2 regions of the Rothia sp. 88186D007BW genome follow, and region 2 is predicted to be linked to the other one. Evidence: predicted binding sites of a transcription regulator. Region 2 holds the regulator's gene; the other holds the start of a gene.
What was found. The regulator HspR, encoded in region 2, represses chaperone genes until heat shock. The targets are predictions, from matches to a motif close to AAGTTGAGTCNNNNNGACTCAACTT.
Positions count from the first base shown of each region.

Region 1: a site for HspR is predicted at 1,980-2,004, ahead of clpB (ATP-dependent chaperone ClpB). Genes of this name have one in related genera too.

Region 1 is NZ_JBPPTR010000001.1:242,492-256,963, reverse strand. Features, by position in the region: gene ACEE09_RS01245 (VIT1/CCC1 transporter family protein) at 1-366, opposite strand, end outside; gene ACEE09_RS01240 (Dps family protein) at 660-1,163, shown strand; gene ACEE09_RS01235 (HAD family hydrolase) at 1,243-1,893, opposite strand; gene clpB (ATP-dependent chaperone ClpB) at 2,064-4,652, shown strand; gene ACEE09_RS01225 (Sir2 family NAD-dependent protein deacetylase) at 4,822-5,757, shown strand; gene ACEE09_RS01220 (DUF3073 domain-containing protein) at 5,904-6,110, shown strand; gene purM (phosphoribosylformylglycinamidine cyclo-ligase) at 6,357-7,499, opposite strand; gene purF (amidophosphoribosyltransferase) at 7,500-9,227, opposite strand; gene ACEE09_RS01205 (hypothetical protein) at 9,379-9,750, opposite strand; gene ACEE09_RS01200 (sterol carrier family protein) at 9,819-10,214, opposite strand; gene ACEE09_RS01195 (asparaginase) at 10,214-11,212, opposite strand; gene ACEE09_RS01190 (DUF559 domain-containing protein) at 11,405-12,370, shown strand; gene purD (phosphoribosylamine--glycine ligase) at 12,683-13,963, shown strand; gene ACEE09_RS01180 (phosphoribosylaminoimidazolesuccinocarboxamide synthase) at 14,052-14,472, shown strand, end outside.
Region 2 is NZ_JBPPTR010000004.1:17,082-31,553, forward strand. Features, by position in the region: gene ACEE09_RS03005 (ABC transporter ATP-binding protein) at 1-105, shown strand, start outside; gene ACEE09_RS03010 (energy-coupling factor transporter transmembrane component T family protein) at 95-895, shown strand; gene ACEE09_RS03015 (aminotransferase class IV) at 1,138-2,049, shown strand; gene ACEE09_RS03020 (hypothetical protein) at 2,073-2,687, opposite strand; gene ACEE09_RS03025 (low molecular weight protein-tyrosine-phosphatase) at 2,741-3,214, opposite strand; gene ACEE09_RS03030 (hypothetical protein) at 3,615-4,319, shown strand; gene dnaK (molecular chaperone DnaK) at 4,630-6,477, shown strand; gene ACEE09_RS03040 (nucleotide exchange factor GrpE) at 6,480-7,085, shown strand; gene ACEE09_RS03045 (DnaJ C-terminal domain-containing protein) at 7,193-8,194, shown strand; gene ACEE09_RS03050 (heat shock protein transcriptional repressor HspR) at 8,197-8,622, shown strand; gene ACEE09_RS03055 (baeRF3 domain-containing protein) at 8,864-9,967, shown strand; gene trmB (tRNA (guanosine(46)-N7)-methyltransferase TrmB) at 10,088-10,909, opposite strand; gene ACEE09_RS03065 (hypothetical protein) at 11,070-11,699, opposite strand; gene ACEE09_RS03070 (GMC oxidoreductase) at 11,724-13,325, opposite strand; gene ACEE09_RS03075 (alanine:cation symporter family protein) at 13,624-13,815, opposite strand; gene ACEE09_RS03080 (alanine:cation symporter family protein) at 13,749-14,117, opposite strand; gene ACEE09_RS03085 (HNH endonuclease family protein) at 14,131-14,472, opposite strand, start outside.

The DNA of each region.
Region 1 (14,472 bases), on a different contig from region 2:
AGCAGCCATGGCTTCAGTGGCGTCTGAATCTTCTGCATAGGAGGAACGCCCCTCAGATCGCTGAGCCAGGGCAAGGACGAAAACAGACCCAAAATTTTTGGCAAGAAGTTCGAGGAAACGAGCAGAGACAGACGGACGAGGCTCAGGGTGGGCATACTCACCTAGCAGTGTGCGCCAGTGCTCCTGGTGGCGGAGCTCAGCCTGAGCAACTTCTCTCAGAATTTCTGCTTCTTTGCCCTCAGCTCGATCCGCTAGAGCTGCGTAGATGCGTGCTTCGGAGATTTCTTCGGCAAGATAGCGGCGCCAGCGGCGAACCTGTGCGCTACTTGGCTGCTGGGAGGGAGTGCGGGGGGCGGCTTCTGACATGGCGTTTCACCTTTTCTCTGCTTTAAATATTGTAAAGGGCGGTTAATTGTGGTGCAAACAAGATTAATTGGCTTCTAGGCTGAGCAATGAGGTGCAGGAATGAATGTGCAGGAACGGTAATTATGCTTCTGCACAGGGGAACACTTATTACGTTCTTTAGCCAGATACGGATTATTATGATTTATTCAGGATAAGCCTTGAAAAGGTGTGGCTAGATGCATAGTGTTAGATATAGACAGTCTCCCCCGGGCTCGCCTGCCTAGCCCGGCAATCTAAGGATAGGAAAACCTGCTATGAGCAAGTACGCATCATTTACCGTCCCCGGCCTCACCGAAGAGTCAGGCCATCATGTAGCCGATATTCTGCAGCTTCGCCTGCATGCTCTGAACGACCTGCACCTGGTACTCAAGCATGCTCACTGGAATGTCGTAGGCCCCAATTTCATCGCTGTTCACGAGATGCTGGACCCCCAAGTCAACCTGGTGCGCGGATTCGTTGATGCCATTGCCGAGCGCATGGCCACCATGGGGGTAACTCCTAACGGTCTCTCGGGCGATTTGGTCGAAAAGCGCACCTGGGCTGAATACGATGTTGACCGCGCAGATGCTCTAACTCATATTCGTGCCCTGAACGAGGTCTACAACGTGGTGGTTGAAGACCACCGCGCCGCCATTGCCAAGGTGGGCGATAGCGATCCCATCACAGAAGATTTGCTTATTGGTCAGACCGCTGAACTGGAACTCTTCCAATGGTTCCTGCGCGGGCACCTGGAAGATGGCACGGGAAACCTCAAATAAGCATAAATGCACCCAAGCTGCGCTAAAGGCGGGCCTATTACGTGATAGGCCCGCCTTTGCCATGCAGTAGCTCTATCGTCTACCTCTCGATGAGTGCCCGGATTTTGTCGAGAGTAAGTTCTGTATGGTCGTAACGGGCGTGGCCCAGGTGCTCGGGCACCTGGATAATGCCGGGCACTACGACCACCTTCATGCCCGCTGACATGGCGCTTTGCGTACCAGAAATAGAATCTTCCACCGCAACACAGTAGGCCGGGTCAACCCCCAAATTGCGGGCTGCCAGTAGATAAGGCTCGGGGTCAGGTTTAGCATGAGTGACCTGCTCATCGGTCACAAAAGTCTTAAAAAGACCCTGCGGTGCTAGCTTGGCAGTATGAGTTGCAACCTCGGTCGTAGCATTGGTAACAATTCCGGCGGGGACGCCCGCCTCAGCTACCTGAGCCAGGAGCGCCTCAATGCCCGGTATAAGCTCAAGGCGGGCGTCCTTAAGAAGAACTGACATCTTAGCTTTTAGCCGGTCATAGAGTTCATCAGCAGAAGCATCTGCACCAAGCTCCTGCATGCGAGAAAAAGTCAGTGCAGCAGGTTTGCCCAGGGTCATGAGCGTATCGTGTTCGGTCCAACTGGCCCCAAATTCGGCGGTCAGTGCGGTTTTAGCCTCAGCCCATAGGGGCTCGGTATCTACTAGGGTTCCGTCGTGGTCAAAGAAAATAGCTTCAAGTCTGCTCATAGGTATCAGCCTACCTGCCCGTCTGTAGTGGCTAGGGCCTGTGGGTGACTTTCACATTAAAGCTTGTCTGAATCTCTAGTACATGTAGGTTGAGTGTAGTAGACTCAAGTTAAGGCTTGAGTGAATCACACTCAACTTTGAACGAATAACCTACGCACAGAAAGAGAAGAATGAAGGCACAATTCACCACCAAGAGCCAAGAAGCGCTCTCGGCAGCCACCATGAACGCCCAAACAGCAGGCAACCCCACCCTCGACACACCCCACCTCCTCAAAGCCCTCATGGACCAACGCGGGGGAGTGGCAGTAGCCGTCCTTAAAACCGCAGGCCTAGACGTGGACGCCATCTCACTGGCGGCGTCCACCGAAATCTCAAAGCTCCCCAAGGTAGAAGGCACTTCAACCGCCCAAGCCCAGCCCAGCCGCGCCGTCCTAACCGCCATCCAAACAGCCCAAACCAAAGCAACCCAACTGGGCGACACCTACATCTCAACCGAAATTCTGCTCCTAGCACTTGCAGCCGGTGACGACGCCACCGCCCGCGCCCTGCACCAGGCCGGAGCCACCGAAAAAACCATTGAAGAAACCATTCCGATGGTGAGAGGAGACCGCACCGTGAACACCCCCGACCCCGAAGGCACCTTCGGTGCCCTAGAACAATACGGCACCGACCTAACCGCCGTCGCCCGCGAAGGCAAACTAGACCCCGTCATCGGGCGCGATAGCGAAATCCGCCGCGTCATCCAGGTGCTCTCCCGCCGCACCAAAAACAACCCCGTACTCATCGGTGAACCCGGCGTCGGTAAAACCGCCGTCGTCGAAGGCCTAGCCCAGCGCATGGTCTCAGGGGACGTCCCCGAATCCCTCCGCGGCAAAACCCTCATCTCCCTAGACCTTGGTGCCATGGTCGCCGGTGCCAAATACCGCGGCGAATTCGAAGAACGCCTCAAAGCCGTCCTCGAAGACATCAAGAAGTCCGAAGGGCAAATCGTCACCTTCATCGACGAAATTCACACCGTCGTTGGTGCAGGAGCCTCCGAAGGGTCAATGGACGCCGGCAACATGCTCAAACCCATGCTAGCCCGCGGCGAACTACGCCTGATCGGTGCAACCACCCTAGATGAATACCGCGAAAACATCGAAAAGGACGCCGCCCTAGAACGCCGCTTCCAACAGGTCTACGTGGGTGAACCCAGCGTCGAAGACACCATCGGTATTCTGCGCGGTCTCAAAGAACGCTACGAAGCCCACCACAAGGTCGCCATCGCAGACTCCGCCCTGGTCGCCGCAGCCAACCTCTCTAACCGCTACATCCCCTCCCGCCAGCTCCCCGATAAGGCCATCGACCTCATCGACGAAGCAGCCAGCCGCCTGCGCATGGAAATCGACTCAGCACCCGAAGAAATCGATGCCCTGCGCCGTGCCGTTGACCGCCTCACCATGGAAGAACTGGCCCTGGCCAACGAGACCGACCCCGCCTCCATCGAACGCCTAGAAGCCCTCCGGGCAGATATGGCCGACAAGAAGGAAGAACTGGACGCCCTCAACGCCCGCTGGGAAGCCGAAAAAGCCGGGCTCAACCGGGTCGGTGACCTCAAAACCCAGATCGATGAGCTACGCTCCAAAGCCGAAGTAGCCCAGCGTGAAGGCAACCTGGCCGAAGCCTCCCGTATGCTCTACGGCGAAATTCCCGCCCTAGAAGCAGAACTAGCAGCAGCCCAGCAAGCTGAGAGCACCGCCACCGAAGAGTCCATGGTCTCTGAAGAAGTCACCGCCGATGACATCGCAGAGGTCATCTCATCCTGGACCGGCATCCCCGCCGGGCGTATGCTCCAAGGTGAATCAGAAAAACTCCTGCACATGGAAGACGAACTGGGCAAGCGCCTCATCGGCCAGCGTCAGGCTGTCACCGCCGTTGCTGATGCTGTGCGCCGCTCCCGTGCCGGTATCTCCGACCCCGACCGCCCCATCGGCTCCTTCCTCTTCCTAGGCCCCACCGGTGTGGGTAAAACCGAGCTAGCTAAAGCCCTGGCAGAGTTCCAGTTCGATGACGAGCGCGCCCTGGTGCGTATTGACATGAGCGAGTACTCCGAAAAGCACGCCGTGGCCCGCCTGGTCGGTGCCCCTCCCGGCTACGTCGGCTACGAGGAAGGCGGCCAGCTCACCGAAGCTGTCCGCCGCCGCCCCTACTCTGTGGTTCTGCTCGACGAGGTAGAAAAAGCCCACCCTGAGGTCTTCGACATCCTCCTGCAGGTACTCGATGACGGTCGCCTCACCGACGGTCAAGGTCGCACCGTGGACTTCCGCAACGTCATTCTGATTCTGACCTCCAACCTGGGATCCCAATTCCTGATTGACCAGAACCTCGATGAAGAAGCCCGCAAGACCGCTGTGATGAACACCGTCAACGCCAGCTTCAAGCCCGAATTCCTCAACCGCCTGGATGAGGTCATCATGTTCGAGCCCCTCTCAGCCGAGGACCTGGCCTCCATCGTGGCCCTACAGATCGACTCCATGGCCCGCCGCCTGGAAGACCGCCGCCTGACCCTAGACGTGACGGACGCCGCCACCGAGTGGCTGGGCCTGGCAGGCTACGACCCGGCCTACGGTGCCCGCCCGCTACGCCGCCTGGTTCAACGCGAAATTGGTGACCGCCTAGCCAAGGGAATCCTGGCCGGTGCCATCAAAGACGGCGACACCGTGCGCGTAGACGTCAACCCTGATGTTGCCGTCGACGGCCTGGTCGTCACCGCCGAGTAACCACCTAGCAGAACTGACCCTATAGTTTTTCTCTTGACCCTCCAGATTGTCTCGGGGTAAAGAGAAAAACTATAGGGTCTTTCTCTTTTAGACTAGGAGAGTGAACCAAACACAGCCCCACCCCGTGCCCGGGAAGCTCGATACGCGCTTTGCCGGGGCGTCCGCGTCCATTACCGCCCAAAAAGACATTGCAGCCACCCACGCCGCAGCCCTCCGCTCCATCGACAGAGTCGTCACCGAAACAACCCAGCCCACCGACCCCCAGCTAGCGGCGGACGGCATCAGCCACCTCATCGACAAGGGGCAGGTGCTGGTACTGACCGGGGCCGGCATATCCACCGGATCAGGCATACCCGACTACCGTGGCCCAGCCGGCTCCCTGCGCAACCACAGGCCCATGACCTACCAAGAATTCCGTTTCGATGAGGTAGCCAGGCAACGCTACTGGGCCCGCTCCTTCGTCGGCTGGCGGCACATGAACCGGGCCCGTCCCAACACTGCCCACTACCTACTAGCAGAGCTTGAAAACCAAGGAAAACTCACCGGCCTGATCACCCAAAATGTTGATGGGCTCCACACCGCAGCAGGCTCCCAAAAAGTTATCACCCTACACGGGGACCTCTCCCGCATCCAATGCCTTGACTGCGGAGCCAACGAAGGGCGCACCTCCCTCGACTCCCGAATCGACGCCGCTAACCCCGGCTACCTGCAGCGCCTCACCAGCAGCACCTTGCAGGTCAACCCCGATGGGGACGCAGAAATTGATACCCGCTTCATCAGCGACTTTCAGATGGTCGGATGCCTTACCTGCGGGTCCACCAAACTCAAACCCGCCGTCGTCTACTTCGGCGAGCCCGTCCCTCATACTCGTAAACAGGCCGTCAAAGAACTAGGGGAGAAAGCCTCATCTCTACTGGTACTCGGTTCGTCACTTGCCGTCATGAGCTCCTACAAAATAGCCCTGGACTTCGCCCGAGCAGGTAAGCCCATCGCCGTCATCAACCAAGGCCCAGGCCGCGCGGACGCCCGCGCCACCTACCTCTGGCGGTCCGACGTCACAGACGCCCTCTACACTCTTACGCGTAAACTCAAAGACTCAAACTGAGTTTCTTACATCTCATGTGGCGAACAGGCAAGCAAAGACGCTCAAAAACATGTACCCTTAAATACAGAAAAGACTGAAAGTTTTTCTGGCACACCCTTGCGTATACGCGGGTGTCCAGATATGAGCGATAAAGAGGGGGTCTCGCCATGGGGCGCGGCCGTCAGAAGGCTAAAGCAACTCGGCAGGCTCGGGAGATGAAGTACTTCAGCCCCGACACCGACTACACTGCACTCGAACGCGAACTGAGCAAGAGCACCAGCTCAAAGCCCAAGACGTCTGGTTATCAGTACGATGACGAAGACGACTACGCAGAGTACGCAGACAAGTACGCCGACGATTATCAGGAGAAGTAACCCGCGTACCACCACGCGGGTTCTTCCCCTACCATCAACACAGCCCGCCACCGGTAACCACCGGTGGCGGGCTTTTCGATGTGGGTAGGAGCTGCCAACAATACGTGAAGAGATAGAGAAGGAGATCGCGTCTTTATCGAAGAAATCCAGAGCATAACAAGTGGCGGCTTCCGTACGGAAACCGCCACTTATAATTTATTAAAATAAAACAGAAACGCTGAGCAATCCTTCTACTGAACTACTACGTTACTTATAGGACCCCAGCAGCACTGCCGCGCCGCCGTCCACGCCCTTAGCACCCTGCACATAATCAGAGTTACCCTGGTAGGCACCGTCGTCCTTCTGCACAGTACCCAGTACCCAAGAAGGCAAACCACGCTTATTCAGACGCTCAACAGCCGCATCAGCAACAGACGGGTCAACAACAGCAATCATGCCCACACCCAGGTTTAGGGTTCGTTCCAGGTCAGCCTGGGGCACAGAGCCCAGCTCACCAATCAGCTTGAAGATAGCGGGAATCTCCCAGGTAGAACGCTCCACCACGCCCACAGTACCTACAGGCAGCACACGGGCCAGGTTAGCAGCCAGACCGCCACCGGTCACATGCGAGAAGCCGCGCACACCAGAACCGGTCTGCCCGTCCTCACCGTTGACCGGGAAAGCCTCAATGAGGTCCAGACAATCAGCGGTGTAAATGCGGGTAGGCTCAAGAAGCTCCTCACCCAAGGTACGGCCCAGCTCAGCCACCTCACGCTCATACTCCCAGCCAGCAACCGAAAGCACCTTACGCACCAGAGAATAGCCGTTAGAGTGAATACCGCTTGAAGCCATAGCAATCAGCACATCGCCCTCACGCACACGGTCAGGGCCCAACAGCTCATCAGCCTCAACAATACCGGTAGCAGCACCAGCCACATCGTACTCATCCTCAGCCAGCAGGCCAGGGTGCTCAGCAGTCTCACCACCAACCAGGGCGGTACCAGCCAAAGAACAACCCTCAGCTACACCGCGCACAATATCAGCAATGCGCTCAGGTACTACCTTGCCGGTAGCAATGTAGTCAGTCATAAAGAGCGGGCGGGCACCGGTAACAACGATGTCATCCACCACCATACCCACCAGGTCATGGCCAATGGTGTGGTGAATATCCAGCTTCTGGGCGATAGCCACTTTAGTGCCCACACCATCGGTAGAAGTCGCCAAGTAAGGCTTGCGGTAGTCCTTAAGCACAGACAGGTCAAAGAGGCCAGCAAAGCCACCCACACCGCCAACCACACCGGCCCCGTGAGTTGCCTTAACGGCGTCCTTCATCAACTCAACAGCGCGGTCGCCCGCCTCAACATCTACGCCAGCCGAAGCGTAGGTAACTGCATTCTGGTTCTCGCTCATTTAGCGGGCCTCTCGGTCAGTGCCGGTCGAATCGGCAGGAATCGTATCTTGGGGAAGAACTAAATCTTCAAGCTCTGAATCAGGGCCAGGCTCACACGAGCCGGCACGAGGGGACACCTCTGCGACATCACCAAACTTCTGCTCAAGGGACTTAGTGCCAGGGCGAGTATCAATCGACACCGCCTGAGCAGTAGAAGGCTTCTGCGCAACAGGACGCTCCACCGTCACCTCAGCGGCAGTACCAGAAAGCGGCCCACCCTGAGCATCATCAAGAATAGACTTACCCCGGCGATCTTCGCTCGGTAGCTCAATAGGGTACTCACCAGTAAAACAAGCCGTACACAGGCGCTCGCGGGACTGTTCGGTTGCGGCAATCATGCCATCTTCAGAGATGAAGCCCAGAGAGTCAGCGCCCAAAGACTTACCAATCTCTTCAATAGTCAGCCCGTTAGCAATCAGCTCAGAGCGGGAAGCAAAGTCAATGCCGTAGAAGCAAGGCCACTTAACCGGCGGGGAAGAAATCCGCACGTGCACTTCTTTGGCCCCGGCCTCGCGGAGCATACGCACCAGGGCGCGCTGGGTGTTACCGCGCACGATGGAATCATCAATAACCACCAGGCGCTTGCCCTCCACCACAGAACGCAGAGGGTTGAGCTTCAAACGGATACCCAGCTGGCGGATAGTCTGTGAGGGCTGGATAAAGGTACGGCCCACATAGGCGTTCTTGACCAGGCCATTACCGAAAGGAATGCCCGATTCTTCTGCGTAGCCGATAGCAGCCGGGGTGCCCGACTCAGGGGTAGGTATCACCAAATCAGCGTCAACTTTGTGCTCGCGCGCGAGCTGGCGGCCCATCTCCACACGGGAATCGTAGACGCTACGACCGGTGATAGTGGTATCAGGGCGGGCTAAGTAGACGTACTCAAAGACGCACCCTGCCGGCTTAGCCTCGGCGAAGCGCTGGGACCGCAGACCGTCCTGATCAATAGTGACGAACTCGCCAGGCTCCACTTCGCGGACGAAAGATGCGCCCACAATATCAAGAGCAGCAGTTTCTGAGGCGATAACCCAACCGCGCTCCAAGCGGCCTAAGACCAGCGGGCGCACACCCTGGGGGTCACGTGCGGCATAGAGGGTGTTCTCGTCCATGAAGACCAGGCAGAAAGCACCGGAAAGAGTGGGGAGCAAATCGAGCATCGCCTCTTCAAGGCTGTCAAAATCGTGGTCCTTGAGCAGGGCCGTCACCAAGGCGGTATCAGTGGTATTGCCCTGGGCTAGTTCGCCGCGTTCAGGGCGCTTGCCCCCGTTCTTAGCCAGCAGACGGTCATAGAGATCAGCAGAGTTAACCAGGTTGCCGTTGTGGGCTAGAGCCAAGGTGCCATGAGGGGTATCGCCCAGTGTAGGCTGCGCATTCTGCCAGATGTTACCGCCGGTGGTGGAATAGCGGCAGTGACCTACAGCCATATGACCGGTCAATGTTTTGAGGATAGCCTCCGTAAAAACCTGGGAGACCAGACCAGTATCTTTATATACGTTCAGGTGCTTGCCGTCGCTGGTAGCGATACCGGCCGACTCCTGGCCACGGTGTTGCAGGGCGTAGAGGCCGTAGTAGGTGAGCTTAGCGATATCTTCGCCCGGGGCCCAAACACCAAAGACGCCGCATTCGTCTTTAGGTCCGTGGTCAACAGGGTCAAGGTCGAAGGATAGTTTTCCGTCAGGACGAGCCAAGGTGGTTTTCCGTCTCTTGTTGTATGTGAGGGTGGCTATCTCGCTCTACAGCGCAGAATGGCGCACCTGAGCAAGTGAACAGTAATTAAGTGTACCTGCCCGATGCGCTACTGATAAGTAGAGCCCACCACCCAGTTCGTGGCCTGGTATTTTATTCCTGGCTACTGACAGCCTGGTAGGTGGTGGTGCGCCTAGTTGAGCGCTTATCGAGCAGAAGCGCCACCACAGTAGCGGCACCAGCGCACAGGGCACCAAAAATTACCGCCATCACACCGTAGACCGCGCCGAAAGTGTAGCTGGGGTTCTCAGGGCCGAGAATCGTCACCACAAAAGCTACAATAAGGCCGATCAGCAGGCCAGTGATAGCGAAAGCTGGCAGAGAGGGGGCACGGCGCACCGTCAGATGAGCACGCTCAGGCGCGGACGCCGGCACAAAGTGCTGGCCGGGCGCAGCCTGTTTCTCTTGCTCAGTGAGTGGGGCAGCAGGCCCAATAGGGCGGCGAAATCGCGACAAAATGCTCATAAAGACCAACCTTATCAAGCCCCTGCACACACCGGGCACAGAATAAAGATCCAGATACCAGTAATAGACTAAAGCAACGGCAGATAGCTACTCACATCTGCCCGCAACCCTGAGGCCGAAATAGCGGGGCCAGACTCCTGCCAACTGGAATAACCCAAGGTGATAGCGCACCAAGTCAGCGCATCAGTTTCAATAACATTTGGAGGAGTACCGCGGGTGTGGCGCGGCCCCGCAATACACTGAGTCACCCCAAAAGGCGGAACCCGCACCTCCACAGAATTCCCCGGAGCCAAAGTGGCCAGCTCTTCCAGCAAAAAGCGGACGGCCGCCGCCCGCACACCCCGCGTCAGGGCAGCAAAAGCCGCCGCGCAGGCGTCCTGATTTTCTGTTGTCTCAAAAACCTGCCGAACCTGGGCGATGGCGGCCATGCCGTCCGCCTCGGTGATCTTGCGGCGAATTGCCATTAGAGGAGCCCCTCAAAAGCAGCCCCAGGCTTGATAGAACCCACCGGCTGGCCCCCGCCGGTGATGGGGAAAGTCGTCCCAGTAACAGCCCTGTCAGCAACCTCACCCTCCACGAAGCCAGCCGCCTGCAAAGCCCGCACAGCAACAAGCCAAGCAGCCCGGTTAGAACCATCTAACATCTTCACCGCCACCGAAGCCCCAGAACGCAAACCGATAGCCAGCACACCCTCAGCCCCCCGCTTGACTACAGCGTCAAGAGTCTCAGCTAGCACAGTATCTGAGCGGCCACTGGCATGAACATATTCGGGATAGTCAACCATAGCTGTTGCCACAGTGGCGGCACGAGCATCAGCCTTGATATTCTCAACCGCTAACCCCAAAACAGAATAAGCCCGAGCCAACCCCACCAGAGAAGTCGCAACAGCAGGGGCACCGCACCCGTCCACTGTCACATGCTGGGGCGTCTCACCGGTGAACTGCTCAACGGTCTGCAAGACCAGCTCCTGTAAAGGGTGCTCTGGGTCAGTGTAATTATCTGTCGACCAGCCCGACTTCACACAAGCCCACAAGAAAGCTGCATGCTTGCCAGAACAGTTAAAGGCCAGGCGCTGCTTACCGTGCCCAGCTGTGATCAGGGCTTGGTAGCTGGGCTCGTCTGCGGGCCAAGCTGGCGGGCAGAGCAGGGCCTCAGCCGTCAGCCCAGCCTCAGCCAGCACCGACTGGGCAACCTTCATATGCTCAAAAGAACCGGTATGAGACCCCGCAGCCAAAGCAATCTGGGCCCCCTGCAACTCAGCCCCCGCATTCATCGAGGCAATAGCCTGCAAGGGCTTGAGCGCGGAGCGGGCATAGATAAGAGCCTCAGGGGCACCTAAACTCAGGGCCACAGAACCATCCGGTGCTAGCACCACCAGCGATCCCACATGCCGAGATTCAATGAAATCGCCACGGGTGACGAGGGCCAGCTCTGCTGCCTGCTGCGCGGTAAAAGTCTGCATGCCCTCCAGTCTACTGGGTAGCTCTGACCACTGAATTGAGCAAAGCCCGCACTTATTCTGAAAACACCGCAACTAGTTGCGGGTAAACCAGAATAAATGCGGGCTTCAACTATGACCTTTTGTTGCAACTTTCTCCACAGGGCCGAAGCATGCTCTGGCAAGGCATAACCGAAGCTATCCACAGATTTAAAAATGGTGCTTGAGCGCCTACGGATGCTCTGCAAGAGTTGTCCCATGCATGACAGAATTGAAGGCCTCGCCGCCAAGGTCAAAACATCTCAACAGCTTAATCTTGAAGGGCTGAGCAAAAACCTCATTGGCGCTATGCACCGAAGAGGTGAGCTCATTAGACTTACGCGGGGCGTCTACATCTCAGCTACAGAAAGTCGGCAGTTCATGCCTGAAGAGAGGTGTATCGCTGTGACCTTAGCGCTGGCAACATCTCACCGGCAGGCAGTGCTCAGTCACGCATCTGCTGCGCTTGTATGGGGCGCCCCTCTCTTTAGATTGCCCACCAGGGTTGAATTGTCCCTTCCCCGTTCTAACCATCGGCACCATAGCCAGGTTAGGTATCATAGCTCCCGGCCAGAGGTGTGTGAGGTAGCTTATGAGGTGGCCGGTTTTTCAGTTACAGACCCGCTAACGACCGTCCTTGACTGCGCTCGAACGTTGCCTGTGGTTCAGGCCTTGGCGATCACAGACTATTTTCTGCACCGTGCACAGGTGAGTTATCACGATGTGCGTGCCCAGCTCATAAGCGTCAGTGGCTATGGAACGAGTAGCTTTCCTCTTATTGCTGAGTCGATGAGTGCTTTGACTGAGTCCCCTCTTGAATCGTTGGCAATGTTCAGAATTGTGCAGTCTAATCTTGAGCGCCCTTGTCAGCAACTAGAAATAAGGACTCACGACGGTAGAGTGTATCGTTCAGATTTTGCCTGGGAGTCATTGAAACTCTTGCTAGAGGTTGATGGTTTACATAAGTACTACGGTGCCTATCGTCCGGCGGAGGAGCAGCTACGTAGGGATACCCTGCGGCAACGGTCGCTTGAGCTTATGGGGTGGACGGTCGTTCGGGCTACCTGGGATGACCTCATGAATAGGCCGCAGGCCGTTATTCACTGTTTGATGCGCGGGGGAGTAAGAAGGATAGAGAAATGACCATCGGTTCTTTCCGCACTTATTCTGAAAGTACCGCAACTAGTTGCGGGTAAACCAGAATAAATGCGGAGAGGGCGGTGAATGTTCTGTGGCAGGCGAGTGGGCTCAGTACGGAAGGCTCAGTACGGAAGGCTCAGTACGGAAGGCTCAGTACGGACGGCTCAGTACGGACGGGCGCGGACGCCGCTGGGCAGCTAGTGGCCCCGGGAAAGAGAGGGGGCGGTTGGCGTCCTCAAAAAATCTCCTGCAAAAAGCTCCCAAACTGCGCTTAAAAACTTCATCAAATCGTGACCTTGCCGGTAGCCTAAAAGAATGAAGGTTTTGGTATTGGGCCCTGGCGGTCGTGAACACGCAATTATCCGAGCACTCCTCAAAGATTCAGCAGTAACTGAGGTGCACTCAGCACCCGGTAACGCGGGCATCGCACAAGATGTCCCCGTGCATGCTATCGATGCAAATAACCCCCAAGCAGCTCTTGCCCTGGCACAGGAGCTAGTTGCTGATTTGGTCGTCATCGGCCCTGAAGCTCCCCTGGTCGCCGGTGTCTCAGATACCCTGCGTGAAGCGGGCTTCCCCGTCTTTGGCCCCTCGAAGGCTGCTGCCCTGCTTGAAGGTTCTAAGGCTTTCGCTAAGGAGGTCATGGCTAGCGCCGATGTGCCTACCGCAATGGCCAAGGTAGCTACCAACCGTGCAGAGGCAGAAGAGGCCCTGAATACCTTTGGTGCCCCCTATGTGGTGAAGGATGACGGCTTGGCTGCCGGTAAGGGCGTCGTTGTCACCGAAGATTTCGATGCTGCCCTGGCTCACGCTGAATCATGTTTTACCGCTGGCGGCACTGTGGTCATCGAAGAGTACCTGGATGGCCCCGAAGTTTCCCTCTTTGTGATTTCTGATGGCAGAACCTGCCTGCCCCTTTCACCTGCCCAGGACTTCAAGCGTATTTTCGATAACGATGAAGGCCCCAACACCGGCGGTATGGGTGCTTACACCCCCCTTCCTTGGCTGCCTGAAGGTTTCGTTGAAGAAGTCATTGAGCGCGTAGCCCAGCCCACCGTTGATGAGATGGCCCGCCGTGGCACTCCTTTTGTGGGCGTGCTTTACTGTGGTTTGGCTGCCACCTCACGCGGTATTCGCGTCATTGAATTCAACGCCCGTTTTGGCGACCCTGAAACCCAGGCCGTGCTGGCCCGCCTGCGCACCCCCCTCAGTGGCGTGCTAATGGCTGCTGCCAAGGGCGAATTGCCTGCTGACCTCACTTTAGACTGGGACCCCCGCACCGCTGTTGACGTGGTCATGGCCGCAGAGAACTACCCTGAGACCCCTCGTAAGGGTGACGCTATTACCGGTCTTGACGCTGCTAACCAGCGTGAGAACGTGCATGTAGATCACGCCGGTACCACCGTCGATGGTGAGCACATCGTCACCGCCGGTGGCCGTGTGCTTGCTGTTGTTGCTCTGGGCCAGAACCTTATTGAGGCCCGCGAAGCTGCTTACGCTGGCGTGCGCGATATTAGCTGGGAAGGTGCTCAGTACCGCTCAGATATTGCCCTTGCTGCTGCTGAGAATCGTATCCAGATTCCTGCCCAGAAATAATTTTCTGTGACTGCCCGCCGCCTTTGCGGAGGGCAGTCACTTCTATCATTGCCCCACAACCCCACCTGCACACTCCCAGGAGAAAACCATGAGCCATACTCCCGTAGATATTCCCGGTTGGAAGCACGTATATTCCGGCAAGGTGCGCGACCTCTACATCCCCGATGAAGACACCCAGGACGTAACCGGCCTGAACGTCAAGGACGACGCCGAACTGCGTGCCGGGTCCGTCATGGTAGTTGCCTCCGACCGTATCAGCGCCTTTGACCAGGTGCTACCCACCGAAATCCCCGATAAGGGTAAGATCCTGACCCAGATGTCCCTCTGGTGGTTTGAGCAGCTCAAAGGCGTGCCTAACCATGTGCTTTCTACCGACGTTCCTGAGGTCGTAGCTGGCCGTGCCATGATCTGTAAGTCCCTCAACATGTTCCCCGTTGAGTGCATCGTTCGCGGTTACCTGACCGGATCAGGCCTAGAAGCCTACCGCAAGACCGGTAAGGTCAACGAAT
Region 2 (14,472 bases):
CGGGGTCTTGCGGTCATCTCCGTAACCCACGATAAGGACTACGTAGCTGCCCTCGGCGGCCAGCACCTCACCCTGCAGAAAGCGGAAACCACCCATGGCGCTTGACCTCTTCGCACTCGGGCCCGCCCACCGTAGCCGTGCCGGAAAACTCAACGCCGGCACCAAACTACTGGCCACCTTCCTCCTATCTATAGGGCTGCTCCTCATCAAAGACTGGGGCACAGCCCTAGCCGTCTTCGCCCTGGAACTGGCCCTGTTCAAAGCCTGGGGCATCCAGCCCCTCGCCCTGCTGGCCCGCTTCTGGCCCCTACTGGTAGGCGCCCTGCTCACAGGCTGGTCCACCTCGCTCATCGCCGAAAAAACAGGAGAAACAGTCCTACAGGTAGGATTCATCTGGATCACCACCGACTCCCTGGCCATGGGTATCTCCCTCATGACCCGAGGCCTGGCCCTCATCCTGCCCAGCCTCCTACTGATTACCACCACCGACCCCACCCACCTGGGCGACTCCCTCGCCCAAACAGCCAAACTTCCCGCCCGTTTCGTACTCGCTGCCCTAGCGGCCCTACGCCTACTGGGTCTCATGTTCAGCGAATGGCACACCCTGGGCCAAGCCAGGCGAGCCCGCGGACTAGGCGCCAGCGACTCCCTGCCCCGCCGCGTCCGCACCCTGGCCGGGCAAACCTTTGCCCTGCTGGTCCAAGCCATCCGCCGCGGAACCCGCCTAGCTACCACCATGGAAGCCCGAGGCTTCGGTGCAGGGCCCCGCACCTGGGCCCGCGTGCCTGTCTACCAGCGCGATGACGCGACCTTCCTGCTGTGCTCCCTAGCAATTCTCATGACCGGGTACCTGCTATCGGCAGCTGCCGGGACCCTGACCTGGGTGTGGCAGTAACAATAGGATGTAACGCGTCCATCCCTTTGAGAAAAGACAGGCCATCGCGTTAGAGTAAAAATATATAGCCGGTCACCAAACCCCACGGTTGGAAGAGCCGGCCTTCATGCTTCTCAGTCTCTAGCCCAAACGACGTGAAGCACGCTCGCACCGCGTATGGTGCTCGCATCAGATGCTCCCGCCGATAACCTGCAAGCCAGGTTGCCGCGGGAGCATCAGAGTTAAGGGCTAATCTTAGAAGTATGACTACAACCGTTGTGATGCTAACCCCAGAAAATCCCGCTGGTGAACTGGTTGACGCCACCACCCCCCTCATCAACATTGAAGATCAGGGGCTCACCCGAGGCGACGGCGTCTTCGAAACTATGCTGGCTGCCAACCGCCGCGTCCGCAAATTTGAGGCTCACCTGGCCCGGCTAGCAAGCTCCGCCCGCCTGCTCGATTTGCCCCTACCTGCCGAAGAAGGCCTACGCGCCGCCGTGCAACTAGCTCTCGATGCAGCAGCCCAAGGCCCCCAGACCGTGCTAGGTGAAGAACACACCGTCAAAATCATCATCTCGCGCGGCACCGTTGAAGCCGGCCCCCACACCTGGGTTACTGTGGCCCCGTCCTCACCCACCATTTTGCGCCAGCGCCAGCAAGGGGTGCGGGCCATGCTCCTACCGCGCGGCCACGACCCAGCAGAAGACTCCGCCTACCCCTGGCTCTTAGCCGGTGCCAAGACTCTCTCCTACGCCATCAACATGTCGGTGCTACGCTATGTGCGCAAACACGGCGCAGATGATGCCATCTGGGTCACCGAGGACCGCCGTATTCTTGAGGGGGCAACCTCATCTGTCATCCTCGCCAAAACTGAAGGCCAGAAGAAGGTGCTCTACACCCCCGAACCCTCCCACGGTATTCTGCCTGGCACTACTCAGGGCGCCATTTTTGCTGGTGCCCGCGCAGCCGGGTGGGAACTGGGCTACGGGCCCCTCTACCCCCAAGACCTACTAGAGGCAGATGCTCTCTGGCTGGCCTCCTCCGTGCGGCTTCTTGCCCCCGTCACCCACCTCAACGGCACACCCCTGGCCACTAGCCCGCAGCTCACCGAAGAGCTGCTGGGCTACCTGGCGCGGGGGGTAGATATAGATAACCGGGAAACTTACCTGTAGCCGCAAACCCCTCCGGGCCAGTGCTAGTGCTCTTGGGCGGGAAGATAGCGGACGTCCGCGCCCGCATAGGCGCTGGCGTAGGCTGTGAGTAGCTCGGCTTCTTGTTCCGCCCACATCTCCCAGTAGGGGAGGTAGATTTCCCCATCTCTAGCTAGGGCCCGCTGCCTGCGGCGGGTAGCATCGAGTTCTACGAAAATGCCTACATCGTGGGCCCCGGTGAGAGCCCCTACCCCCTCAGCGATGAGCACGCCACCTGCTGCCTGCCAGGCGGCGGTAAAAGGGTGGGGGCCGGTGGGCTGGGAGGTGCCCCAATCCCAGCCAAACCAGTGGGGGGTTTGGTCTGTGGTGTTGGCGCGTCCGCTCACTACCGTTTGGGCAAGCTGCTGCCAGGCTAGGGCGGCCTGCGCTAACCCGCCCCACCCCTGGTAGAGGTCCTCCAGGTGAAAGACCTGGGCGGGGATGTTTTGCTCTTTGACCCAGGCAGCCAGCTCAGCCGACAGGGTGGTTTTACCTGACCCGCTGCGCCCATCAAGAGCTACTAGCAGTGGCCTCTCACCGTGTAACCGGTGGCGGGCCTGCACTACCACCTCACCTACGGCGGCTAACTCCCTTAGCTCAAGCACTCTATTCTCCTTCACCTCGCTATACCTTCTGCCCTCAGGCTACCGCACTGCTCATTATTCGGCGCTAGCTAGTTATGGTGGGTTTGGGCGTGCTCAATCACTCCGGGGACAGCGTTCTGAATCATCTGGAAGGTTTCATAGAAATCGCTCATATTACCGTACCAGGGGTCGTAGATACCTAGCTGGTCTAGGGGCTTATCTGTTAGAGCCGGGTCGAACTCGCGCATCAGGCGGACCTTGCTCGCTGCCTCATCGTTGGGCGCTAGGCGCTTGAGCTCCCGGTAGTGGTTGGTGTCCATGGCTAGTAGCAGGTCGTAGCGGTCAAAATCAGCGCGGGTAAACTGCTTGGCTTTGTGCGAGCCAGTATTGATGTTGAGTTCGTCCAGCACTTTTTTGGCGCGCCGGTCAATGGGGTTGCCCTTTTCTTCGTTCGAAATGCCGCTAGAAGCTACCTCTACAGTGAGCCCAGCTTGGGTAGCGGCCTGCTTAATGAGGTACTCGCCCATAGGGGAGCGGCAGATATTTCCGGTGCATACAGTCATAATTCGATACATAGTCACCATGTTCGCATGATGCCTTCGGTCAGAGCTGGGTTTAGGGAGAACCTGAATAAAAAGTGAGAAAAAGTTCGCTCTCAGGCGGAAAACTAGGGGCAATCTATGTATAGTCTTACAGGTACACACACTTGATGGTGCTACTCTCAGGCATTGCTTGCCCGGTTCATACAGCAGTGAACTGAAGATGAGTAGCACCAGACACTCAGTTTCTTGAGTTCTTTCGAGATGACGAAAGCCCCACAGGCCACACACCTGTGGGGCTTTTGCGTACCGCCTATAGAAAAATAAATAAAGCTGCATATACACCCGCGAAAGAGGAGAAGACTGCTCATTTTGGGTAAAGTTATTGCGAATACACTGTACATCTGAAGAATTGAGATTCTCCATGACCGACCAGCCCAATACCCCCAACCCCAACCAGCCCACCACCCCTAATGCTCATCAGCCTGCTGCTAGCCAGCCTGCTCCCATGGGCGGTGCTGCTCAGCCTGTTCCCGGTACTCAGGCACCCGATACTTTTGTAGGTGCCCCTGTAGGGCAGCCTCCCGTGAACCCTCAGAAGAAGAACACGGGCCTGCTTATTGGTGGTTTGATTGCTGTTGCTATCGCGATTATTATTATCGCTCTTCTTTTCCTGACCGGTGTCTTTGGCGGGTCAAGCAAGGTTTCTAGCTACGACAAATTCAAGGGTGGCATGCAGGAAGCTACTGCTGGTTCTGCCGCCTCTAAGTGTCTAGATAGCGCTGATACTGTCATAAAGTCAGAGATGGAGGATATTAAGGAAGAAGAAGCTCCTAACTTGAATGTAAACCCTGAAGACATTGGTATTTTCATGTGCTCCTCGGTTGACTTGAGCAACATGATGAGCATGTTGGAAGCTGATGACTCTACACCTTTAGTCATGGGCATCTACGCCGAGGGTAACCCTACAATTGATGAGGAACTATCTGATTTCTCTGAAGCTGACAGTGAGAATGGTTGGGCTGTTTACGGTGAAAACTGGGCGATTGTTGGTATGAACACCGAAGAAAGTGTCAAGGCTAAGCTTCTTGATGAGTTCAACGGTACAGAATCTGTACCGAGTAAATAAGAAGCTCCTATCTTCTGACTAGAGTCGGTGCCCTGCTGCATGCAGGGTGCCGACTTTTTTGTAGGCACTTTCAGGGTTTTAACAGGTGCGGACGCCCGTGCCTGCCTTGGTCTTGTAAAGGCAGGGTAAGTCTGACGTCAGCTCTGATTAACCTAAACTTTAGCTGCGCAAAAAAGTTGAGTCTTTTTAACTCAACTCTGTTGACTTCTCTCTGAAACGTGGCAAACTAGATATCAAGACAAGCGAGTTGAGCCTGCGCGGCTCAACTTGTTTGAAAGATTTACAGATAACCAACCTCTCAGGAGAAAAAATGTCACGTGCAGTAGGTATTGACCTCGGTACCACCAACTCAGTTGTATCAGTGCTCGAAGGTGGCGAGCCCACCGTTATTGCCAACGCGGAAGGCGCCCGCACCACCCCCTCCGTCGTAGCATTCTCAAAGGACGGCGAAGTTCTAGTAGGCGACGTCGCCAAGCGCCAGGCAGTCACCAACGTTGACCGCACCATCGCTTCCGTCAAGCGTCACATGGGCACCAACTGGACTACCGACATCGACGGCAAGAAGTACACCGCCCAGGAAATCTCAGCCCGTACCCTCATGAAGCTCAAGGGCGATGCTGAAGCCTACCTGAACGACAAAGTCACCGACGCTGTTATCACCGTCCCCGCCTACTTCAACGACGCTGAGCGTCAGGCCACCAAAGAAGCTGGCGAAATCGCTGGCCTGAACGTCCTGCGTATCGTCAACGAACCCACCGCAGCAGCCCTGGCCTACGGCCTGGACAAGGGCAACGAAGACGAACTGATTCTGGTCTTCGACCTCGGTGGCGGTACTTTCGACGTCTCCCTTCTTGAAGTTGGTAAGGACGACGACGGCTTCTCCACCATCCAGGTACGCGCAACCTCCGGTGACAACCGCCTCGGTGGTGACGACTGGGACCAGCGCATCGTTGACTTCCTGCTAGAGCAGGTCAAGTCCAAGACCGGCGCTGACCTCTCCAAGGACAAGATTGCCCTGCAGCGTCTGCGCGAAGCAGCGGAGCAGGCTAAGAAGGAACTGTCTTCAGCAACCTCCACCAACATCTCCCTGCAGTACCTCTCCGTTACCCCCGAGGGCCCCATCCACCTGGATGAGAAGCTGACCCGCGCCAAGTTCCAGGACATGACCGCAGACCTGATTGAGCGCACCAAGAAGCCCTTCAACGACGTCATCGCTGAAGCAGGCGTCAAGGTCTCAGACATCGCCCACATCGTTCTGGTCGGTGGCTCCACCCGTATGCCCGCCGTCACCGAGGTCGTCAAGGAACTCTCTGGTGGCCGCGAACCCAACAAGGGCGTCAACCCCGATGAGGTCGTTGCCATGGGTGCAGCCCTGCAGGCAGGCGTTTTGAAGGGTGAGCGCAAGGACGTTCTGCTCATCGACGTCACCCCCCTCTCCCTCGGTATCGAAACCAAGGGCGGTGTGATGACCAAGCTGATCGAGCGCAACACCGCAATCCCCACCAAGCGATCAGAGACCTTCACCACCGCTGAAGACAACCAGCCCTCAGTATCGATTCAGGTTTTCCAGGGTGAACGCGAATTCACCCGCGACAACAAGAACCTGGGCACCTTCGAACTGACCGGTATCGCCCCGGCCCCCCGCGGCGTGCCCCAGATTGAAGTTACCTTCGACATCGACGCTAACGGCATCGTGCACGTCTCAGCTAAGGACAAGGGCACCGGCACCGAGCAGTCCATGACCATCACCGGTGGTACCTCCCTCTCCAAGGAAGACATCGACCGCATGGTTAAGGACGCCGAAGCTCACGCCGAGCAGGACAAGGCCCGCCGCGAGGCCGCCGAGACCCGCAACCAGGCTGAGAACACCGCCTACTCCATCGAGAAGCTCATCAAGGAAAACGGCGAGAAGCTACCCGAGGACGTCAAGACCGAGGTCCAGGCCGACATTGACGCCCTGAAGGCTGCCCTTGAAGGTGAAGATGATGAGGCCGTCAAGACCGCTTTCGAGAAGCTGCAGGCATCTCAGACCAAGCTGGGCGAGGCTCTCTACGCCCAGGCTCAGGCAGATGCAGCAGCCGGTGAAGGCGCTAAGGCTGAAGATGACGACGTCGTTGACGCTGAAGTAATCGATGAAGAAGACGAGAAGAAGAACTAACCATGGCTGAGAACACCAACGAGCCCGCAGACAACCAGCCCGAGGGCACCGACCCTCTGGAGGACGCCTTCGCCGCCCCGGCTGCTGAAGGCCACCCCGAGCCCGAAGGTGTAGCCGCTGACGCTGCGGTAGACGAAGAATCTGCCGCAGCTAAGGCAGGCGATAGCGCAGAGGCAACCGAAAACGCTGACGCGGCTCTAGCCGCCGAACGCCTTGAGGATTTGCGCCGCCTTCAGGCCGAGTTCACCAACTACAAGAACCGCACCGCCAAGGAAAAAGACCAGCTGCGTGACTTCGTCATCGCCGACCTGGTAGCAGCCCTGCTGCCGGTCATCGATGATATTGACGCCGCCCGCAAGCACGGTGACCTTGAAGAAGGCCCCTTCGCTGCGATTGCCAACAAGCTCGAAGAGACCCTAACCAAGCAGGGCCTAGAGCGATTCGGTGAGATTGGCGAACCCTTCAACCCCCAGGTGCATGAGGCTGTATTGCAGCAGCCCACCAGTGAGGTTGAGCCTGACTCAGTCTCCATGGTTCTACGTAACGGCTATAAGGTGAAGGACCGTGTGGTCCGAACCGCCCAGGTAGCTGTTGCGGTAGCAGAATAAGGACGCGGGCGGGCACCCGGCCTGATAGGTCAGGCTGGGTGCCCGCCCAGTTTTACCCCTCTAAAAGACACTAAAAGACATAGGATCTACCTCGGAAGGAGAGGCACATGGCGAGTGAAAACTGGCTCCATCAAGATTTTTATAAGGTACTAGGCGTAGCCGAGGATTCCTCCGAGGCAGATATTAAGAAGGCCTACCGCAAGCTGGCCCGCAAGTACCACCCCGACCAGAACCCCGGTGATGAGGCTGCTGAGAAGAAGTTCAAGGAAGTCTCAGAAGCCTACGACGTGCTCTCAGACCCCAAGCAGAAGGAAGAGTACGACCAGATCCGCAAGTACGGGGCCGCGGGCTTCAGCGGCGCTGGCGGCGGTTTCCCCGGTGGTTTCCCTGGCGGCGGTAACTTCACCTACTCCACCAGTGGCGGTGCTGGCGGCATTAACATTGAAGATTTGCTCGGCGGCATGTTCGGTGGCGGCGCTGGTTTTGGTGGGGGAGCACGCTCTGCAGGTGGCTTCCCCGGCGCTGGCGGCGGTTTCCCCGGTGGTGGTTTCTCACAGCCAGCGCCCCAGGGGAAAGACGCGACCACTAGTGCCCGTATCACCCTCCAACAGGCCTATGAGGGTGCTGAGGTTTCAGTCTTCCGCCCCGGCGGCTCCCAAACCCAGGTGCGCCTACCGCGCGGCGTTAAGGACGGCCAGAAAATCCGTGCCCGCGGCAAGGGGCACCCCGGTGCCGGTGGGGCAGGGGACCTGATTGTCACCGTCCGCGTAGATACCCACCCCTACTTTGAGCGGGAAGGGGATAACCTGCTGGTGCGCGTGCCGGTCACTCTGGAAGAAGCTGTGAAGGGCGGCGTCATCGAGGCCCCCACCCTTGATGGTGGAAGCGTTAAGCTCCGCCTGGCCGCTGGCTCACCGGCAGGCCGTAAACTGCGCGCTAAGGGCCGCGGCTTTGTAACCAAGAAGGGTAGCGGCGATATGCTGGTCATCCCTGAGGTACAGTTGCCCACCAATCTCACTGCCGAAGCTGAAGCCGCCCTCGATGCCTTCATCGCAGCTGCCCCGCAAACTAACCCCCGTGAAGAGATGCTGAGGAAAGCAGGCGGTTAAACATGACATTGGAAGCCGATCGCCCAGTTTTTGTTATCTCTGTGGCCGCTGAGCTAGCCGGTATGCACCCGCAGACCCTGCGCCAGTACGACCGGCTAGGTCTGGTTCAGCCCCAGCGGGCCCCGGGCCGTGCCCGCCGCTATTCTGAGCGGGATGTGCAGCAGCTTCAGGAGATCCAGGAGCTTTCCCAGTCCGGTGTTTCACTAGAGGGTATTAAGCGCATCATGCAGCTTGAGAACCAGGTGGAGGCCCTGCGGACCCGCATTGTTGAGTTGCAGGCTGATAACGAGAATCTGCGCAATCGCCTTCAGGAGGGTTCTCGCGTTTTTGCTGCCGGTACCTCTGGTGGGGCTATGCATCTAGCTCGTGGCAAGCGTCCGGCTGCACGCTCTACCTCCCAGGCCGTGGTGCTCTACCGGCCGCGTTAAGCCTGCCATCTTAAAATATTGTGGCGGCACCCAAGGTTGGGTGCCGCCACAATCTTTAAGTCTACGCTAGTCAAGACCAGTTCTTCTAATTGTCTGGATAATTTAGCTGTCTAGCGTTAATAGACTGTCATTATCTTCTCTCTAGGCCGAATACTCTTGAAGCCACCTTTATAGCCAGTTAGCTTAGTTCTAGGAGCGGTTAATACTTCCGCTACCCCAACCGACTAAAAAGGAGTCGACCATGACCGAGGCCCAGCTCTCCACCAACAAGCCCTTTGACGCTCTTGACACTAAAGCACTCACCGCACCTGCGGCAGAGGGAGCAACTCGCGTCACCCTCACCATGCCCACCGAACGCGCAGGGCGAGACACCACCGGAAACTCCACCCGCTTCCGCAACCTCTTAGCTACCGCTCGCGAAAAGCTAGAAGCAAGAGACGTAGACGCAGAAGCACTGCTAGCACCAGCCCACGAACTCGTCGATGACCGTGACTACTGGCAGCACCAAGGCGACGGCCTAGCCGTCCTACTAGAAAACGGCACCATGACCGCCCTACGCCTGCCCCTGGACCTACCCGAAGCAGTCACCGTAGCAGGGGACTACGACCTCACCTCCCTAGTACCCCTGCTCAGCACCGACACCAGCTTGCACCTGCTAGCACTCTCCCGCAAAGACGTGCGACTCTTCGAAACTGACGGCACCCGCATCGGCCAAATCGACCTCAAGCACATGATCGAAAGCGAAGAGGACATCTACGATGACTACGATGTGCAGCGCACCCAACAGCAGGTACCCAAGGGTGGGGGAGTAGCAACCTTCCACGCCCACACCAACGACTCAGACACCGACCGCATCTACCGCGAACGCTTCTTGCGCAAGGTGGCCAAGGGCATCGAAGACGAGGTTAACGAACCCCTGCGCCACCCCCTGGTACTGGCCGGTATTGAAGAACTCACCAACGAGTTCCGCAGCTTCACCGAATGGGGCCAGGTACTAGAGACCACCATTAGCGACGGCCGCGTGGACGAGATGAGCGAAGCCCAGCTCCTGGAAAAGCTCCAGCCCGTGCTTCAAGAGCAGGCTCAGCACGAAACCCAGAGCCTCAACCAGCAGCTTGAGGACGCCCGCTCTGGCAAGCGCTACATCGGCGCAGGCGAAGTGCTCGAAGCAGCCAAGCAGGGCCAGATTGCAACCCTGCTGGTAGCAGAAGACGAGAAGGCCACCACCGGCGAAGGCCTGAGCGAAGCAGCCCAGGCTATCAACCTGGTACTACGCTCCGGCGGCGAAGTAAAGCCCCTGCCCGAAAGCTCCGAAGAGAACCTGGCAGCCATCACCCGCTGGTAGACCAACAATAAGAGCACGACAAGCGGCTCCTACCTAACTCGCTAGAGGTATAAAGCGCCCCACCGCAGTGCATGAGCCTGTGGTGGGGCGCCTTTTCTCTACTTTTACTACTGAACCCTTTTATCGACGAATAAAGGTCAGGTCATGGGCGCGACGCCCTGCCTCACCGGCCTTGCGCTCGAAACTGGTCACCACGCGTCCTTCCCAGCGCGGAGCCCAGCCACCGACCGGGTCCTCCTCAGTGGTGTTTTCACCGGCGTGGGCATTAGTGAAATCGGGGTGAGCTTCGAGTACCTCGCGCATGACCAGGGCATATTCCTCCCAGTCAGTGGCCAGACGCCAAATGCCACCGGGCTTGAGCACACGCGCTACCTTATCGGCAAAGGCAGGGGAGACCAGGCGACGCTTGTGGTGGCGGGCCTTGTGCCAGGGGTCAGGGAAGAAAACCCAGAGCTCATCAACAGAAGATTCCTCCAGCAGATGATCCAGCAGCTCAGGGGCATTGGCCTGGGCAACACGCACATTCTCAACACCGGCCTGGCCCATCTTCAGCAGCAGGTCAGCGATACCGGGGGTGTAGACCTCAACAGCCAGGAAGTTAGCCTCAGGTACCTGGGCAGCCCGATTGACGATAGCCTCACCCAGGCCGGAGCCAATCTCAACGACCAGGGGCGCGTCAGTGCGTCCGTAAAGGGCCTGCTGGTCAAAGGTCGCACCCTCAGCTACCGAAGTATCCCCAACGTTGCGGGGTAGGTCAAGCACATGGGTGGGGGCGTAGGCGTCCCAGGCTTTTTGGCGGCGGGCGGTCAGGCGGTCGCCGCGGCGGACGAAGGAGTAGGGCTGGCGGTGAAATTTTTCAGGGACCGGGGCGCTCAAATCTTCACCTGCTGCTGCACGTTCGGCTTTGGCTGCTAGATCTTGTTGTTGCTTCTTGGTTTCCATAACTCTCCTTGCGAGGTTGAGACAGATAAACCGGCGCACACGGAAACGCTAAGTGCCGCCGGTAGAGAAAAGAAAGGCGTCCCCAATTATATCGCCACAGATATAGACCGGGGCAGGCTGAAAACAGCCTGCCCCGGTGGAAGGTTCCTCATAGCTCTACTTAGTAGGTAACGCGGCCCTGGGTAGTACCCATGTGATCGGAGTTATCGTCTGAGTCGCCGTCCATCTCGTCAATTACAGTAGCGGATAGGAAGAGCTCATACTGGACGTTCCAGAAAGGCCAGTTGATGTAGTAGCGCAGGGGAATATCGACTGACTCGCCGGGCTGCAGAGTACCAGCAAAGGTCCAGACAAAGCTGGGAGAACCCCAGCCTGCTGAGCCTGCGTAGGTGAAGGTGACGCGGGAGTCGCTTGAATTGACCTGGGTTCCGGCCTGGTTAGAGCCGGTTGCATCCGTAAAGACGTCCTGCATGTCGCTGAGCAGGGTCCCTGTGGGGTTAACTGCTGGTACGCTACCAACATTGGTGATGGTCATGGTATTGGGAAAAGACGCGTAAGCGGCTACGTTAGTCGTGGTGGTCGGGCCCCGGTAAATAGGGGTGTCGTAGACAGGCTCAAAGGTTGACCAATCTACAGTGGGATCAGCAATCTGAATTGCCAGATCGGTGCGAGGAATCTCTTCAAAACTCGCAGCGTAAGCGGGAATTGCACTGGTAGCTAGGACGGCGGGAGCGGCCCAGGCGCTGGCCTTGAGCAGGGTGCGGCGGTGGGGTGTCAGTAAAGAAGTCATAGGTTAGTACATCTCTCGAAAGTCTTAGGCGAAACGGCCTGCTGCCAGCAGACGGTCCATGTTGCGTTCTGCGATAGCAGTAATGGTGACGAAGGGATTGACACCAATTTTGCCAGGAATCAGGGAGCCGTCCATAACAAAGAGGCCGGGCACACCCTTTACTTCACCGTTGAGGTCGGTGGTTTCACCGATGACGGCACCGCCGAGCGGGTGGTAGGTGAAGTAGTCGGCGAAGGTCTTGCCACCCTGGAAGAGACCAGAGTTGTAGGAGGTGCCGGGGTTGGCCGCGTTCATCTTGTCCATGAAGGCTTTGGCTGCGGCAACACCGGGGGCTGCCTTGGTGGAGTCCCAGTCGAGGTCCATGGAGCCGGTAGAGGCGTTCCAGGTGAAGGTGCCCTTGTTGGGGTTGTTGGTGATAGCCAGGTAGAGGCCGATGCGCATATCTAGGCCTGCAGGGAAGGGGGCAAGCTCTGCGAAGACTGAGTTGGTGGAGTTATCCCAGTTGGAGATGCCCATGGCAGGGATTCCTGACTGGTAGCCGCCGGTAGCAGCATTGACGTTGCGGGCTACCATGATGTTGCCGTTGGGGCCCCAGTTGGTGCCCAGCGTTGCGGGCAGATTCTTCACAGTGCCTGCGTTCTTTGCTTGCAGCAGTAGACGGTTGGTGCCAACAGAACCTGCAGCCATGATGACGCGGTCGTAGACCTGTGTGGTGGCGCTGACCAGGTTGCCGGTGAAGTCAATGGTCTTCAAGTCGAGGGAGAAGGTGCCATCGGCTTGCTGGGTGAGGGCGGTTACCTCGGTCAGGGGGATGAGGTTGACTTTGCCGGTGGCAAAGGCGGTGGCCAAGATGGTTTTGGGCAGTGATTTTTTGCCGTGGTCGTTACCGAAGATGACCTGGCGACCTAGGGCTGAGCGGGGGACGCGGGAGAAGTTCTCTTGGCGCATGTAGTTCCAGTCGTAGACGTTAGGTACGAACTGGTGTTTGAAGCCGGCTTTGGCTGCTTGGGAGGCAGAGACTCGTGAGAACTGGTACCACTTGGAGGTGCCGACCACGTCGGATGGGGGTGTGGTGACTCCCAGGTTGGTGTTGGCGCGCGGGAAGTAGGTTGCGTACATTTCTGCAGCGTCAAGTTGGGGTAGGACTTGCTGGAAGAAAGAGGGGTTAGGGGTAACTGCCATACCGCCGTTGGCCAGTGAGCCACCACCTACGCCCTTGCCCACGTAGACCTTCATATTGGCGAAGCGTTCGATGCCTAGGACGCCGGCGGCCCGGTTGATGGGGCGGTTGACGTAGTCTAGACCGAAGACGCTGGAGAGGGGCATGTCGGTGCGGTCTTCGAACCACATGGAGCGTTCGGTGGGGGAGGTCATCTGGTCAAACCGGTAGCCGTTTGACTTAGGCGCCATCTTTTCCCAGTCGGCGCCCATTTCGATCATGTCGACGGTGTAGCCCTTTTCAGTGAGGGCGCGGGCGGCTACTGCGCCGCCGTAGCCGGAGCCGATAATGGCGATGCGCTTTTGGCCGTTGGCGTGGGCGGTAGTGGCGGTAGCTGCTAGGGCGGAGGCGGCAGATGCTGCTGCGGTTAGTTTGAGAGCTGAGCGGCGGTTAGGGGTAAATGGCATAGGAGTGTCCTTTTCTAGGTGCGGGTGCGAGACCGAATGGGTGCTGCTCACAGGTCTGGGAGGCTATGAGCATGCAGGCCGTTTCGCTAGTATGTGCGAAATACGTTGAAGATACGAAAAGACCTGTCCCCACTTTAGCGGTATTTTAGCGTGCTTATATCGCAACCTATAGGACTGTTGGCGTTTTGTGTTCAGGCGTACGAAAAATTATTTCGATGTCTTATCTGGGCGGTCAGCAGCCCGCGGATCGGTAACCATTTTTGCTGCGACCTTTTTGAGGCTGGTCGTGTCCCGGTGTTCAAGAGTTGGGGTGGTGGGTGAGGTACTTCTTAGTCTCACGCGCTACTAGACCAGAGAGTAGCAAGAGCCCGATGAGGTTGGGGATCGCCATCAGCCCGTTCATGATGTCTGAGAAGGCAAAGACTAGGGTGAGTGGGGCGATAGCGCCCAGCCCACAGACCAGGGCGAAGATAAGGCGGTAGCCAATGATAGCCTTTTTACGGTTCTAATGCCGCCAAGCAGGGCGGCGGCTGTTCCTACCGCAAGGACGCCGGCAGTAAGGTAGGGCGAGATGCTGAAGGAGTGCTCTAGGTTAGCTGAGATGGCTTTTGCCTGGGTCATGTTTCCGATGCCGAAGCAGGCAAAAACACGGCAGATACCGGGCCCACCAATGCTCAGGGAGAGGACAACACCAACGATATTACCGGTACCGACGGTGGTACCCAGGGCTGTGCTCATGGCCTGGAAGGAGGAAATTTCGCCTCTGGCGCCTTCTTGCCGGGAGCCACGCACCGCCCGCCACTAGCTAGCCGGTAAAAGCAGACCGATAGGCTGGCTGATCAGGGCAGGTTGCCAGCACACCCTGCATAGCCCGCTTCTCAGCACCAGTGACAGTAAGCCCATAGGCGGCCTTCACCGACACCTGCCGCGCCACATACTCACAGCGGTAACCGGGCTGGGGCAGCCAGGCGTCCGCACTCTTATCAGACTTCTGCGTGTTAGCAGTCTGCCCAGCCGCCTGCAAATTGAGCGGATCATTAGCTATAAGAACCCGCTGCTCTGGGCTCCACTGCCAAGCCCCAGAAACCCAGGCATTAGACAGCGCCACCACATGGTCGATAGGAATGGCATCGCTCGTCTTAGGCCC